Regions from separate parts of the Actinosynnema sp. NPDC050801 genome, predicted to be linked through region 2. Evidence: riboswitches for the same ligand, from Rfam matches in the RefSeq annotation. Region 2 holds a riboswitch; the other holds the start of a gene.
What was found. Region 2 has a riboswitch for thiamine pyrophosphate ahead of thiC (phosphomethylpyrimidine synthase ThiC). Riboswitches for the same ligand answer to the same signal wherever they lie in the genome.

Region 1: another riboswitch for thiamine pyrophosphate. It lies ahead of AB0K14_RS24740 (thiamine ABC transporter substrate-binding protein); the one in region 2 lies ahead of thiC (phosphomethylpyrimidine synthase ThiC).

The regions. Positions count from the first base shown of each region.
Region 1 covers NZ_JBFAQZ010000011.1:205,041-212,544, forward strand. Annotated here, with positions in the region: gene AB0K14_RS24715 (GTPase) at 1-109, shown strand, start outside; gene AB0K14_RS24720 (hypothetical protein) at 106-384, shown strand; gene AB0K14_RS24725 (hypothetical protein) at 381-791, shown strand; gene AB0K14_RS24730 (ABC transporter ATP-binding protein) at 815-1,786, opposite strand; gene AB0K14_RS24735 (iron ABC transporter permease) at 1,786-3,333, opposite strand; gene AB0K14_RS24740 (thiamine ABC transporter substrate-binding protein) at 3,363-4,397, opposite strand; TPP riboswitch at 4,385-4,501, opposite strand; gene AB0K14_RS24745 (4a-hydroxytetrahydrobiopterin dehydratase) at 4,535-4,828, shown strand; gene AB0K14_RS24750 (mannosyltransferase) at 4,784-5,968, opposite strand; gene AB0K14_RS24755 (Uma2 family endonuclease) at 6,425-7,000, shown strand; gene AB0K14_RS24760 (Fic family protein) at 6,984-7,253, opposite strand; gene AB0K14_RS24765 (CopG family transcriptional regulator) at 7,250-7,402, opposite strand.
Region 2 covers NZ_JBFAQZ010000001.1:710,356-717,859, forward strand. Annotated here, with positions in the region: gene AB0K14_RS03555 (VanZ family protein) at 1-60, opposite strand, end outside; gene thiD (bifunctional hydroxymethylpyrimidine kinase/phosphomethylpyrimidine kinase) at 145-948, opposite strand; gene thiC (phosphomethylpyrimidine synthase ThiC) at 952-2,601, opposite strand; TPP riboswitch at 2,593-2,719, opposite strand; gene AB0K14_RS03570 (hypothetical protein) at 2,821-3,582, shown strand; gene AB0K14_RS03575 (DapH/DapD/GlmU-related protein) at 3,620-4,162, opposite strand; gene AB0K14_RS03580 (peptide deformylase) at 4,196-4,780, opposite strand; gene AB0K14_RS03585 (DUF3263 domain-containing protein) at 4,892-5,188, shown strand; gene AB0K14_RS03590 (LytR C-terminal domain-containing protein) at 5,185-5,829, shown strand; gene AB0K14_RS03595 (AAA family ATPase) at 5,908-7,504, opposite strand, start outside.

The sequences.
Region 1 (7,504 bases), on a different contig from region 2:
GGGCCGGGTCGCAGACGTCGCCGACTTCACGGACCTGGTCGACCCGCGCCTGCTCGAGTGGATCAAGTCGAACCGCCGGCACGCCGATGACGGGCGGCGGGCGCCGTGAGCCACGACATCTCACCGGGCGACGCCGAGTGGGACGTGATCGCCGACCGACTTCACTCCTTCATGGGGAAGATGAGCGCCAGCGACACGCGGCGGCTCGCCGCCGACGAGGTCTCGTTCCGCAAGTTCTGTTCCGTGGCCCTCCAGTCGATCGCGGAGATGCTCGGCTACACGGTGAAGAACATCGACGAATTCATCCGCGACATGCGGTATGCGGTGAACAAGGGGTGGCAGAACGGTATCGAACGGGCCAAGGCAAATCGGCTGCGGCCGTGACGACCGCACGCACCTACCTGCCGCTGCCCTTTCCCGAATGCCCATCGTGCGGCTCGTCCTGGGAAACTTCACGTCATCAGGGCTGTGCCGGCGACGTGGAAGTCGAACCGCGCTCGCGAATGGTCAAGTGCGGTTCCTGCGATGAGCCGTGGGACATCATGTCATCCACGTTCCACTGCTCGTGCGGTCACGCGTTCTCGGCCGGCGACGTCCACCTGGCCATCGACCGGCTCGTCGACACGTGCCGACGGCTGCTCGACATCCTTGAGGGCAGCGCCAAGGCCAACAACCTCTTCGCCAAGCGGACCGAGACCAGCTTCCGAGGGTTCATGGCCTCGGTCGTGGAAGGCCTCGGCGAGGCCGCCGGTTTCGTGGTCGGCAAGCTCCTGGGCCGATTCTTGGGTTGAGCCACGGGGCTGGGCCACCGGGCTCAACCGATGACCGCCACCCCGTCGTGGTCCACGGACAGCGTGACCCGGTCACCGGGCGACGGGGGCTCGGCCACCGGCGCCACGGCCTCGAAGTCCTCGCCGTCCAGCCGCACCAGCAGCCGGACGTGGTCACGGCGGTGGACGCGTTGCAGCACCTCCGCCCCGATCGGGCCGTCCGGGTCGACGCGCAACGCCGTCGCCCGCAAACCGACCCGCGCGTGGACGCCCACCAGGTCCCGGGCCACGTCGGCGGACAGGACCTTGCCGCAGCCGAGGAACCTCGCGGTCTCCACGTCGACCGGCCGCCGCCACACCTCGGTCGGCACGCCGACCTGCACGATCCGACCCGCGCGCATCACCGCCACCCGGTCGGCCACCGTGAACGCCTCGTCGTGGTCGTGCGTCACCACCAGCGCCGTGGCGCCCGTCTCCCGCAGCAGCCGCGCCAGGTCCACCGCCAGCTGCTCCCGCAACGCCCGGTCCAGCGCGGACAGCGGTTCGTCGAGCAGCAGCAGCTTCGGCCGGGGCGCCAGCGCACGGGCCAGCGCCACCCGCTGCTGCTCGCCCCCGGACAACGACGTGACCCGCCGCCGCCCGAACCCGGCCAGGCCCACGAGCTCCAGCAGCGACGCCACCCGCTTCTCCCGCGCCTCCCGCTCCACCCCCCGCATCCGCAGGCCGAACGCGACGTTGCCCGCCACGTCCCGGTGCGGGAACAGCTGACCGTCCTGGAACACCAGCCCGAAACCACGCCGGTGCACGGGCGTCCCGGCCAGGTCGACGCCGTCCCACGACACGGTCCCGGCGCCCGGCGGCTCCAACCCGGCCACCGCGCGCAGCAACGTCGACTTGCCGCACCCGGACGGCCCGAGCAGCGCCACCACCTCGCCGTCCGCGATCGACAGGTCCACACCGGACACCGCGGCCACGCCGCCGTAGCTCACGCTCACCCCGTCGACCCGCAACGACATCAGAACTCCCCGCCGCTCGGCACGCGCAACCGCTCGATCACCAGCACCGCCACCGTGGTCACGACCATCAGCAACGCGCACGCCGCGTAGGCCATCTGGCTGTTCAGCTCACCCGGCCGCGACATCAGCCGCGCGATCACCACCGGCAACGTCGGCGCGTCCGGCCGGGCCAGGAAGCTGGTCGCGCCGAACTCGCCCAACGCCACCACGAACCCGAACCCGGCCGCCGCCAGCAGCGACCGCGACGCCAGCGGCAGGTCCACCTCGCGCCACACCCGCCACGGGTTCGCGCCCAACGTCGCCGCCGCCTGCCGCAGCCGCTCGTCCACGGCCCGCAGCACCGGCAGCACGATCCGCACGATCAGCGGCGTCACCACCAGCGCCTGCGCCAACGGCACCAGCAGCGGTGACGTGCGGAAGTCACCGGGCAGGGCGTCCATCGTGATCAGGTAGCCGAAGCCGAGCGTCACCGCGGACACGCCCAGCGGCAGCATCAACGCCGTGTCCAGCGTTTCCGCGAACCACGACCCGTGCCGCCGCAGGCCCACCAGCACCACCGCCGACACGACGCCGACCAGCAGCGCCACCAGCGTGGCGTCGGTGGCCGTGCGCACCGAGTTCACCGCCGCGTCCAGCCCGGAGACCGCCAGCGTGCCGCGCTCCCCCGTGCCCGCGAGCGCCGCGTACCCGGCGAGGCTCCAGCCGTCGTCGGTGGCCAGCGACCTGAGCAGCAACCCCACGACCGGGGCGAGCAGCGCGGCCACCACCAGCCACGCCGCCACGACCACGCCCCACTCGCCGCCGGTGGGCCGACGGGGTGGCTCGACCCGCAGCGACAGGGCCTTCTCCCGCCTGCGACGCGCCAGACCGCCGATCACCAGCACCGCGACCACCGCGACGAACTGCAGCAACGACAGCGCGGCGGCGCCCGACAGGTCGAACAGCTCCACCGTGCGCAGGTAGATCTCGGTCTCCAACGTGCGGTGGCGCGCGCCGCCGAGCACCAGCACGACGCCGAAGCTGGTGGCGCAGAACAGGAACACCACCGAGGCCGCCGACCCGATCGCCGGCGCCAACGACGGCAGCACGACGGAGGTGAACGTGCGCACGCGTGACGCGCCCAGCGCCCGTGCCGCGTCCTCCGCGCGCCGGTCGACCCGCGCCCACAGGCCGCCGACCGTGCGGGCGACCACGGCGACGTTGAAGAACGCGTTGGCCAGCACGATCGGCAGCACACCGCCGTCGGGCCACAACGCCCGGAACGCCAGGCCCACGACCACGGTCGGCAGCACGAACGGCACCATCACCGCCGCCCGCACCACCCCCGTGCCCCACACCCGGCAGCGGGCCAGCAGGAACGCCATCGGCATGCCCGTGACCAGCGCCAACGCCGTCGCCGCGGCGGCCTGGCCGAGGGTGAACCCGACCAGGTCCCACGTGTCGGCGCGGGCCAGCACCGGCAGCACGCCGCCCTCGCCCAGGCCGAGCCCGACGATCGCCAGCACCGGCCACGCGAAGAACACCCCGAGGAACGCCAGGGGCAGCAGCGCGGCGAGCGACCAGGTCAGCCTCGGGCTCAGCCCTGGACCAACGTGCGCCACTGCTGCACCCACCGCTCGCGGTTCGCGTCGACCTCGGCGGCGGGCAGCGACCGCGCGGTGGCGGGCTGCGGCGCGGCCTTCGTCCACGCCTCGGGCAGCGCGACGCCCTCCCGCGACGGGTAGACGTACATCTGGCCCGGCACGTCGGCCTGCACCTGCTCGCCCAGCAGGAAGTCCACGACCTTCTTGGCGTCCTCGGGGTTCTTCGCGCCGTTCAGCACGCCCGCGTACTCGACCTGGCGGTAGCAGGTGTCCAGCAGCGCCTTGGTGCGCGGCGTGCCGTCGTCACCGATCTCGGCCGACGGCGACGACGCGTAGGACACCACGATCGGCCGCGGCCCCTTGCCGCTGGAGCCGGAGAAGTCCTGGGTGTAGGCCTCCTCCCAGCCGCTGACGACCTTCACCCCGTTGGCCTTGAGCTGACCCCAGTAGCCGGTCCAGCTCTGCTCGCCGAACCGCGCGATGGTGCCGAGCAGGAACGCCAGGCCCGGCGAGGACGTGGCCGGGTCCTCGACGACCAGCATGTCCTTGTACTTCGGGTCGACCAGGTCGGAGTACTGCTCCGGCGCGCCGATGTCCTTGAACGCGGCGACGTCGATGTTCAGGCACACGTCGCCGACGTCGACCGCGTGCAGCCGGTTCGGCGGGTCGAGCTGGTAGCGCTGCGCGCCCTTCTGCGCCTCGGGGCTCGCGTACTCGGCGAACACACCTTCCTTGAGGGCGCGGGAGGCGAACGTGGAGTCCACGCCGAAGGCGACGTCGCCGATCGGGGCCTCCTTGGTCAGCACCAGCTTGTTGGTGACCTCACCGGCGTCACCGCTGGCCAGGTGCTTGATCGTGATGCCGGTGTCGGTCTTGAACTTCTCCAGCAGCTCCGGGCTGACGGCGAACGAGTCGTGCGTCACCAGGGTGACGACCCGCTCCCCCGGCGGAGGTGTGCTGGACGTGGTCACCGAACAGGCCGTGAGCAGCGCGAACGCGGTCACGGCGGGCAGCACTCGTCGGAACATCATCTCTCCCTACACCGGCATGACCCGGATCAGGTGTGGACGGTCGAAGGCTCGCGCGCCTTCCTCTCAGCCCGGCGCAGCACCGGACTCCCGTGGCGAACGCGCAGCCTACCCCGCGCGGTGGGACGATCAGGGCCATGGCCGAGCTGCTGACCGACGACCAGGTGACCGCCTCGCTGACCTCGCTGCCCTCGTGGCGGGCGCAGGACGCCGCGCTCGTGCGCACGGTGGAGCTGGAGAGCTTCGCCCAGGCGCTCCAGGTGGTGAACCGGGTGGCCGAGATCGCGGAGAACGACAACCACCACCCCGACATCGACATCCGCTGGCGCACGCTGACGTTCCGGTGCGCCACGCACTCCAGCGGCGGGATCACCGCCCTGGACGTGTCACTCGCGGAGGAGATCGACGGGGTGCTCGACGTCTTCCTGTGACCGCCGGGTCCGCTCCCGCAGCACCACGGCGATCGTGACGAGCGTGAGCAGGCCCACCGCCGGGTACACCCAGCCCAGCGCCGAGTAGTACCAGGGGCGGGGGATGATCCAGATCGACGGCTGCGCCTTGAGCAGGAACGAGATCAGGTAGCTGCCGACGGCCAGGACCCACGCGACCGCGGTGATCTTCGCCAGCCGGTGCCCGGCCGCGTGGACCAGCCACATCAGGGCGGGCACCGCCCACACCCAGTGGTGGCTCCACGAGATCGGCGACACGAGCAGGCCGAGGAACTGGACGGACACGATCATCGCCAACGTGTCCTTCGCCCTCACCGCGGCGTGCAGGGCGAACCCGGCGAGCACCGCCGCCACCACCACCGCGCCCAGGAAGATCGGGCCGGTCTCGATGTCGTACCCGACCGAGCGGGACAGCGCGCCGCGCAGCGACTGGTTGATCGCCGAGCCGACCGGGCCGACGCGGGAGGCGTCCCCGAGCAGGTGGAACCAGTACTCGTTCGACTGGCTCGGCGAGATCAGGTAGCCGAGCCCGACCGTGCCGAAGAACGCCGCGATCGACCACGCGGCCGCCCGGTAGCGACGGGTGACCAGGAAGTAGAGGCCGGAGATGGCGGGCGTGAGCTTCAACCCGGCCGCGATCCCGACGCCCGCGCCCTGCACCCAGCCGCGCGCGCTGACCATCGTGCCGAGCAGGAGGGCCGCCAGGACCAGGTTGATCTGGCCGTAGTTCAGCGTGGTGCGCACCGGTTCGACCCACACGAACAGGCCGGTCCACAGCATCGCGCGGCGCGGGTCGTTGGCGCCGACGAGCTGGAGCGACTTGCGGGTGGTGAACCACAGGCAGGCGAGGCTGACCAGCTGCCAGAACCACCGGGCCGCGCCCCAGGAGATCCACGACAACGGCACGAAGACCAGCGCGGAGAACGGCGGGTACGTGAACGGCAGGGCGAACTGGTCGGAGAACTCCTTGAGGCGCCAGTCGTAGAGCAGGCCGGTGAACAGCTCCGGTGAGGCGTTCCGGTAGACCATCAGGTCCACCATGGTCATCTTCGTCTGGAACGCCACCATGGCCAGGTGTCCCAGCAGGGACAAGCCCAGGATCCACGGTGCGAAGGCGAGCACTCGCCCTTCAAGTGCGCGCGAACTCACTGCCCTACCTCCACGATCGTGTGAATTACACGACTGTCGGGCCACGAAACCGGGTACCCGGACGTCAAGACGAGTGGGAGATCAACGCAAGGGGTAAATCGCATGACCACCGACATCGTCGTATTCACCGCCTCCGCCCTGGCCATGCTCGCCACCGCGGGGGGCGTCTTCGCCCTGGCCCGCCACAGTCGCAACCAGGTGCGCTGACGCCAGAGCACAGTACCTCGGGGCGGTGCGTCCGACGCACCGCCCCGAGTCGTCTCCACGGCCCGTGATCAGGTACCACCGGTCCGCGGCGGCGTGGAGGGCACGCCATCGTGCGACTACCGGGGCACTGGCGCACGGCCTGGCGTTCCGAGCGACGCCACGCCGAGGAGTCGATCACCCGTGCTCGCTGCTCAAGTCATCGGACCGGATTACGGTGACGACATGGCCGAGTTGCCCGACTGGATGCGCCCACCGCGCGAGGAAGGCTGGTTCGCGGAGGATCTGGACCGACTGCCCGAGGCGCCCCGCCACACCGAACTGATCGACGGAGCGCTCGTTTTCACGATGGCCCCGCAGCGGTCCTGGCACAGTCGGCTCGTCACCGAACTCACGCTCGCGCTCGGCCGGCAGACGCCGGCCGGCATCGAGGTGGAGCGCGAGATGACGATCCGGCTCGACGTCCGCAACCGACCCGAAGCCGACATCCTCGTCACGTCCGCGTCCTTCGACCCGGTCCGGACCTGGTTCGAGCCGGCCGATGTGCTGCTGGTGGTCGAGGTCGTCTCACCCGAGTCGACCTTCCGGGACCGGACGGTGAAGCTGCGCAAGTACGCCGCGGCCGGCATCCGGCACTACTGGCTGGTGGAAGACGAGGCCGTCGGGCCGGTCGTGCACGTCTACGAGCTGGACGAGCCGACCAAGGCCTACCTGCCGACGGGCATCTTCCGCGACTCGCTCCACGTCTCCGTGCCGTTCGGGATCGACATCGACCTCGCCAAGCTCATGCCGCGCCACTGACCGCCCGCCGGTCACACCGGGCGGGTCCAGCTCCCAGCCGCTTGTTGCCGTCGACCAACGGGGGGTTGCGCAGGATCGACTCCATCAACACGGCGGCCCTCTCGTCCAGGCTGCCGTACGCGTCCTGCCCCATCAGCGAAGACCGCGGCCGGTGCGCGGCCGAGTCCAGCAGACCCAGGTCACGCACCTTGGGCACGCCGAGGTCGTCGGCCAGCGCCGGCAGCTCTTCCAACGTCAGGCACTCGGGGTTCACCGCGCGAGCCGGTCGAGCAGCGCCGCGTAACGTTCCCGCCCGTCACGCGAGAGCGCGCGGACCCGATCTTCCTTGACCCGCCGGGCGGCGGCGTCGGTGATCGCGCGCACTGCGGCCTCGTGCTTGCTCACCCCGTCGCCGTCGGCCATCACGTAGTCCTTGCCCTCCGTGCGGACCTTGCCGGCGGCCTTCGCGGCCGAGATGGAGCCTGCGCCTTCTGCGCCATCTCCAGCACCAGACGGCGGCCCATT
Region 2 (7,504 bases):
CACCGCCTCAGGTTGGCTCAACACCAACTCGGCGACGTACGCGTCCTGCCGTGCGCTCATGCCTTACAAGACGCACGAGTTCCACGCGGGTGCCTTAAAGCAACCTGAGAACCGGTGACGCGGCACCCGGCCGACGTCCCGCCGCTACCCCTCCAACCGCCACAACGGCGACACCGGACCGACACCGCCACCCAACGGGTACGCGGCCGCGACCGAGCGGACGATGAAGTCCTTGCCGAACCGCACCGCCGTCGGCACGTCCGCACCCCGCGCCAGCTGCGACGCGATCGCCGACGCCAACGTGTCACCGCTGCCGTGGGTGTGCTTGACGTCGTAACGCGGCCCGAGCAGCTCGATGAACTCCGCACCGTCGAACAGCACGTCCAGGCACTCCGGGTCGTCCCACAGGTGCCCGCCCTTCACCAGCACCCACCGCGGGCCCATCGCGTGCAGCGCCTCGGCGGCCTTGCGCTGGTCGGCACGGCTGCGCACCTCGATGCCGGTGAGCAGCCGTACCTCGTCCAGGTTCGGCGTCACCAGCGTCGCCCGCGGGAACAGCAACGCCCGCAACGCGTCCAGCGCGTCGTCGGCCAGCAGCTGGTGCCCGTGCATCGACGCCGCCACCGGGTCCACCACGAACGGCCCGACGTACACCCGGTCCAGCGCCGACGCGACCGCCTCGATGATCGCCGCCGACGCCAGCATCCCGGTCTTGGCCGCGTCCACCCCGATGTCGCCGGCCACCGCCTCGATCTGCGCCGCCACCACGTCCGGCGGCACCTCGGTGTACCCGGTCACGCCCAACGAGTTCTGCACGGTCACCGCCGTGACCGCCGTCATCCCGTGCACACCGCACGCGAACAACGTGCGCAGGTCGGCCTGCAGGCCCGCACCACCGCCGGAATCGGACCCGGCGATGGTGAGGACCCTCGGTGGCGTGGACGCCATCGGTCAGTCCACCACCGGCAGGTAGACCTTGTTGCCGTGGTCGGTGAACTCGTGCGACTTCTCCGACATCCCCGCCTCGATCGCCTCCACAGTGGACAGACCGCGCTCCTCCGCGTACCGCCGCACGTCCTGGGTGATCTTCATCGAGCAGAACTTCGGCCCGCACATCGAGCAGAAGTGCGCCGTCTTCGCCGGCGCCGCGGGCAACGTCTCGTCGTGGTAGGACCGCGCCGTGTCCGGGTCCAGCGACAGGTTGAACTGGTCCTCCCACCGGAACTCGAACCGCGCCTTCGACAGCGCGTCGTCCCAGTCCTGCACGCCCGGGTGGCCCTTGGCCAGGTCGGCCGAGTGCGCCGCGATCTTGTACGTGATCACGCCCGTCTTCACGTCATCCCGGTTGGGCAGGCCCAGGTGCTCCTTGGGCGTGACGTAGCAGAGCATCGCGGTGCCCAACCAGCCGATCTGCGCCGCCCCGATCGCCGACGTGATGTGGTCGTACGCGGGCGCGATGTCCGTGGCCAGCGGCCCGAGGGTGTAGAACGGCGCCTCGCCGCACCACTCCTCCTCCAACCGCACGTTCTCCGCGATCTTGTGCATCGGCACGTGACCCGGGCCCTCGATCATCACCTGCACGTCGTGCGCCCGGGCGATGTGGGTCAGCTCGCCCAACGTGCGCAGCTCGGCGAACTGGGCCTCGTCGTTGGCGTCCGCGATCGAACCCGGCCGCAGCCCGTCACCCAGCGAGAACGTGACGTCGTACTCGCGCAGGATCTCGCACAGCTCCTCGAAGTGCGTGTAGAGGAAGCTCTCCTGGTGGTGCGCCAGGCACCACGCCGCCATGATCGACCCGCCGCGGGACACGATGCCGGTCACCCGGCGCGCGGTCAGCGGCACGTACCGCAGCAGCACGCCCGCGTGCACCGTCATGTAGTCGACGCCCTGCTCGGCCTGCTCGACCACGGTGTCGCGGTAGACCTCCCACGACAGCTTCGCCGGATCGCCGTCCACCTTCTCCAGCGCCTGGTAGATCGGCACCGTGCCGATCGGCACCGGCGAGTTGCGCATGATCCACTCGCGCGTCTCGTGGATCCGCTTGCCCGTGGACAGGTCCATGATCGTGTCGGCGCCCCACCGCGACGCCCACACCATCTTCTCCACCTCGTCCTCGATCGAGGACGACACGGCCGAGTTGCCGATGTTCGCGTTGATCTTGACCAGGAACTTCTTGCCGATGATCATCGGCTCGGCCTCGGGGTGGTTGCGGTTGAGCGGGATGACCGCCCGGCCGATGGCCACCTCGTCGCGGACGAACTCCGGGCTCATGTTCTCGCGGGCCGCCACGAACCGCATCTCCGGCGTGATGATCCCGGCCTTGGCGTACGCCAGCTGGGTCACCGCCCCGTCGACCGGCTCGCGCCCCGCCACCCAGCCCGCGCGCAACGCCGGAAGTCCACTGTGGACGTCGATCGTCGCGTTGTCGTCGGTGTACGGACCGGAGGTGTCGTACAGGTCGACGTGCTCGCCGTTGGTCAGCTCCACCCTGCGGAACGGAACCCGCACACCCTCGTCCACCTCGCGGTAGACCTTGTGCGAACCCGAGATGGGCCCGGTGGTGACACTGGGCTTGACCGAACGGTCGTCGAGTGCCGTCACTGCATTCCTCCCTACGCCGGCATTACCCGGTCAGGTTCCGGCGGTCGGCGGCACCGGGACCTCGAAGTCCCAGCCGCCCTCTCAGCCCGCTGTGGCGCGAGCTCCCGCGTGTTGAGTTGTCGGTACGTGTCGAGCTACCGAGCTGACCATAGCCACGGCCCGGTGCCGATGCCAAGGTGCGGATGCCAAGCGCCACCTTTTGCGCGTACCTTTCTCCGCGTGGCTGATCACCAGCCGTTCCCGCCCGGCGCCCGGCGCGTGGCCCGCCCCGCCGTCGTCTCGCCGTGCCCGTCGTGCGGCGACCTGGCCGGCCGCGGCTACCCCGCGTGCCGGTACTGCGCCGAACTCGTGGACCAGTACTGGCTGCTCGACTGGCAGGAGCTGCTCGCCGCCGAACAGCTCGCCGAGGGCGGCGCGGGCGAACGCGAACTGGCCGAGCTCGTGCTCGCCGACGAGGTGGGACGACACCCCTGGACCTGCACCGACTGGGCGATGACCCTCCTCGCGTGCTCCCAGTGCGGCGAGGAACCCGCCACCGGGCCCGTCGACTGCGTCCGGTGCGCCATGGCCGACGGCCTGCGCTGGTCCTGGGACCACGCCGGGCACCCGTCGTCGATCACCGCGAGCGAGCACGCGCTGCGCGTGGCCCGGGCGACGCTGCGGGCACCGCACCGCGGCCGTGCCGCCACCGTCGGCGCGTGGCGGCTGCTGCTGCCGTTCCTGCTGGTGGGGGAGCTGCCGACGGTCGGCGAGGTGCGGCGCGTCCGAGCCGCCGTGCTCGCCGGCGCCTACGGCGAACTCGCCCGCTGCACCACCCACGTCGAACTGGTGACCTACCCCGAACTGCCCTGGCGGCGGCCCGAGCGCCCACCCCGCGCCGACCACCACCCGAAGCCCTCACGCGACCAGCGCACCACCGCGGAACCGCTCCAGAGCGCGGCGCACCCCGGCCCGGGCGAACCGGCCGCCGACCCGGTCTAGGACACCGACCGGCCCCGGGCACCGCGCCACGCCGCCGTCACCACTGGCGGCGGACGGCGGCCTTGACCCCGGTCACCAGGCTCGCCGGCGGAACGTCGTCCGCCACGACCGCGCCCGCCGCGATCACCGCGTCGCGCCCGATCGTGACACCCGGCAGGATCGTGGCACCGGCGCCGATCCACACGTTCTCCGCCACGTCGATGGGCCCACCGGTCAACCACCCCCGCCGCTCCTCGGGATCGACCGGGTGGCCGACGGTGATGAACGTGACCTTCGGCCCGACCATCACGCGCTCACCGAGCCGGATGCCCGCGTAGTCCAGGAACGTGCAGTTCTGGTTGACGAACACGCGGTCCGCCAGGTCCAGGCGCAGCCCGTGGTCGGTGTAGAAGGGCGGGTAGATCGTCACCTTCGGCGGCAACGGCCGGCCGAGGATCCGCTCCCACAGCTCCGCCTTGCCCACCTCGTCCTCGAAGGGCAGGACGTTGAGGCGGGAGGTGAGCTCGGTGGCCCGCAGGACCCGCTCGGACATCGCCCGGAACTCAGGGCTGTGGATGCGCACGAGTCGGTCATGGACCACGGCCGGCGCCTTCCTCACGTCGTCGGTCGGCGGTCAGTCGTCCTCGTCGTCCGCGAACGGGTCCTCCGAGGTCGCCGGGTCCCACGACAGACCCGGCACACCCCAACCGTTGGCTTTGAGCATCTTCCGCGCCGCCCGCTTGTGCCGCCCCACCAGCCGGTCCAGGTAGATGAACCCGTCCAGGTGATCGGTCTCGTGCTGCAGGCAGCGCGCGAAGAACCCGGTGCCCTCGACCTCCACTGGCTTGCCGTCACCGTCGAACCCGGTCACCTTCGCCCACGACGCCCGACCCGTCGGGTACGACTCGCCCGGCGCCGACAGGCAGCCCTCGAAATCGTCGTCCGGGTCCGGCATCCCCAGCGGCACCTCGGACGTCACCAGCGTCGGGTTCACCACCAGCCCCCGGTGCCGCACACCCTCGTCGTCCGGGCAGTCGTAGACGAACAACCGCAGGTCGACCCCGATCTGGTTGGCCGCGAGGCCGACACCGTGCGCCGCCGCCATCGTCTCGTACATGTCGTCGACCAGCGTGCGCAGCGTCTCGTCGAACACCTCGACCGGGCGGGTCGGGTTGTGGAGCACGGGATCTCCGGCGATCCGGATGGGGTGAACTGCCATGGCGTGCAGCCTAACGGCGCGTCGGATCGGACGCGCCGACCGATGAACCGCCCCGCGCGAAGATCACGTGATGTAATGGCACCCACGCACGGGACACGGCTGAGGAGCCAGATGGACGCCGCAGAGGCACTGGCGCCGGCGGAGGGGCCGGCCGACGGTTTGAACGACCGGGAGCGCGAGATCCTGGCGTTCGAACGCCAGTGGTGGAAGTACGCGGGTGCGAAGGAACAGGCCGTCAAGGAGCTGTTCGACATGTCCGCGACGCGCTACTACCAGCTGCTCAACGCGTTGATCGAGAAGGAAGAGGCGTTGGCCGCCGATCCGATGTTGATCAAGAGACTGCGCCGGTCCCGCTCCGGCAGGCAACGCGTCCGCGTGGCGAAGCGGCTGGGTGTCGAACGCCGATGACGAACCCGGAACAGCCGGCGGGCCCCGCGCACCCGGCACGCGCCGCGGGCTACGCGCTGCTCGGCGTCGCCGTCATCGCCCTGGTCATCGGCCTGGTCAGCCTGTTCACCGGCGGCCCGGACGACAACCCGCCCGCCGCCCAGTCGACCCCGCCCTCGGTCACCTCGGACACGCCGGACGGCTCGGGCTCGAACACCACGCCCGCGCCCGCGGAGCCGACGACCACCCCGCCCTCGGACACGTCACCGCCCGCCGCCACCACGACCGCGCCCGCGACGTCCGCGAACCCCGGCGGGACCACCGCCGCCCAGCCACCGCCGCCGCCCGTGAGCACGACACCCAAGCCGCCGGTGCGCGTCTACAACAACAGCACCACCCAGGGCCTGGCCTCCCGTGCCCAGGCCGACGTCGAACGAGCCGGGTGGCAGGTCGCCGAGAAGGGCAACTACTCGTCCGGCAACATCCCCACCACCACGGTCTACTTCCGACCCGGCACCGACGAGGAGACCTCGGCCCGCGACCTGGCCCGGATCCTCAACGCCCGCGTGGAACCCCGGTTCGACGGCATCCAGAGCGCCCACGCGGGCATCATCGTGATCGTCACCAACGACTACAAGGGCCCGTCGGGCAAGGTCTCCTAGCCCGCCCCGCCCGACCTGTCGGATCCACCGGACCCGTCCGGCCTGCCCGGCTTGTCGGACCCACCGGACCCGTCCGGCTCACCGCTCGCGCGACTCGGCGTAGGCCGCCAGGGCGGCGAGCTGCGCCGGGTCCAACGACGGCCGCACCCGCTCGCGCGCCGACGCCAGGTGAGCACCCGTCACCTCCGCCGCCGACAACGACTCGCGCATCGCGGTCAACGCGGCCTCCCGGATCAACGCCGCGCAGTCCGCCGCCGAGTACCCGTCCAACTCCTCCGCGACCGCGTCCAGGTCCACGTCCGACGCCAACGGCGTGTTCCGCGACGACGCCCGCAGGATCTCCGCCCGCGCCTCGGCGTCCGGCGGCGGCACGTACACCAACCGCTCCAACCGGCCGGGCCGCAACAACGCCGGGTCCACCAGCTCGGGCCGGTTCGTCGCACCCAGCACGATGACGTCCCGCAACGGCTCGACCCCGTCCAACTCCGTCAGCAGCGCCGCGACCACCCGGTCCGCCACGCCCGAGTCCGACGACTGGCCGCGCCGGGGCGCCAACGCGTCGACCTCGTCCAGGAACACCATCGCCGGCGCCGCCTCGGCCGCCCGCCGGAACAGCTCGCGGACCGCCCGCTCGGACTCGCCGACGAACTTGTCCATCAGCTCCGCGCCCTTGACCGACAGCACGTTCAGCCGCCCGGTGCCCGCCAACGCGCGCACCAGGAACGTCTTCCCGCACCCCGGCGGCCCGTACAGCAGAAGACCGCGCGGCGGGTCGATGCCGAGGCGGGCGAAGGAATCCGGGTACTGCAACGGCCACAGCGCCGCCTCGGTCAACGCCTGCTTCACCTCGGTCATGTCACCGACGTCGGCCAACGTCAGGCCGCCGGTCCGCAACGTGTCCGAAGTGGACATCGAGATCGGACGGACGCTCTCCAACGCACCCAGCAGGTCGGCCTGCGCCACCCGCGGCTCGTCCACGTCCAGCTGGCGCAGGGCGGCCCGCAACGCCGCCTCCCGGCGCAACGCCACCAGGTCCGCCGCGACGAACCCGGGCGTCCGGTCCGCGATCACGCCGAGGTCCACATCGGACTCGACCGGGACGTCGCGCAGCAGCACCCTCAGCAACTCGGTCCGCACCGGCCCGTCGGGCAGCGGCAGGACGAGCTCCCGGTCCACCAGCTCGGGCACGCGCAGCCGCGGGTCGATCGCCTCCGGGTGCGCGCTGGTCACCACCAGAGCGACCCCGTCGGGCCGTTCCCGCAACGCGTCCAGCACCACCGTCGCCACCGGCGGCGCCGAGGCGGCCGGCAACAGCGCTTCCACGTCGGTCAACAACAACACCGCGGGCGCCTGCCCCCGTGCCCGGTTCACCGCGTCGGCGACCCGCTGCGCCGCCGCGTTCGCCTCCAACACCGCGATGCTCGGGGCGGCCACCTCCACCACGGCCGCCTCGGCGCCCTGCGCCACGGCCCGCACGAACGTCGCCTTGCCGACCCCCTCGGGCCCGCTCACCAACGCCGCCAACCGGGTCGTCGCACCCAGCCGAGCCAACAGCTCAGGGTGGCTGAACGTCAGGTCGAACCACTCCGCCAACCGCTTGGCCGCCTCCTGCTGCCCCACCAGGTCCGCCACCGGCACCGCCGCGACCACAGCTTCGACCGCACCGTCGACGCCC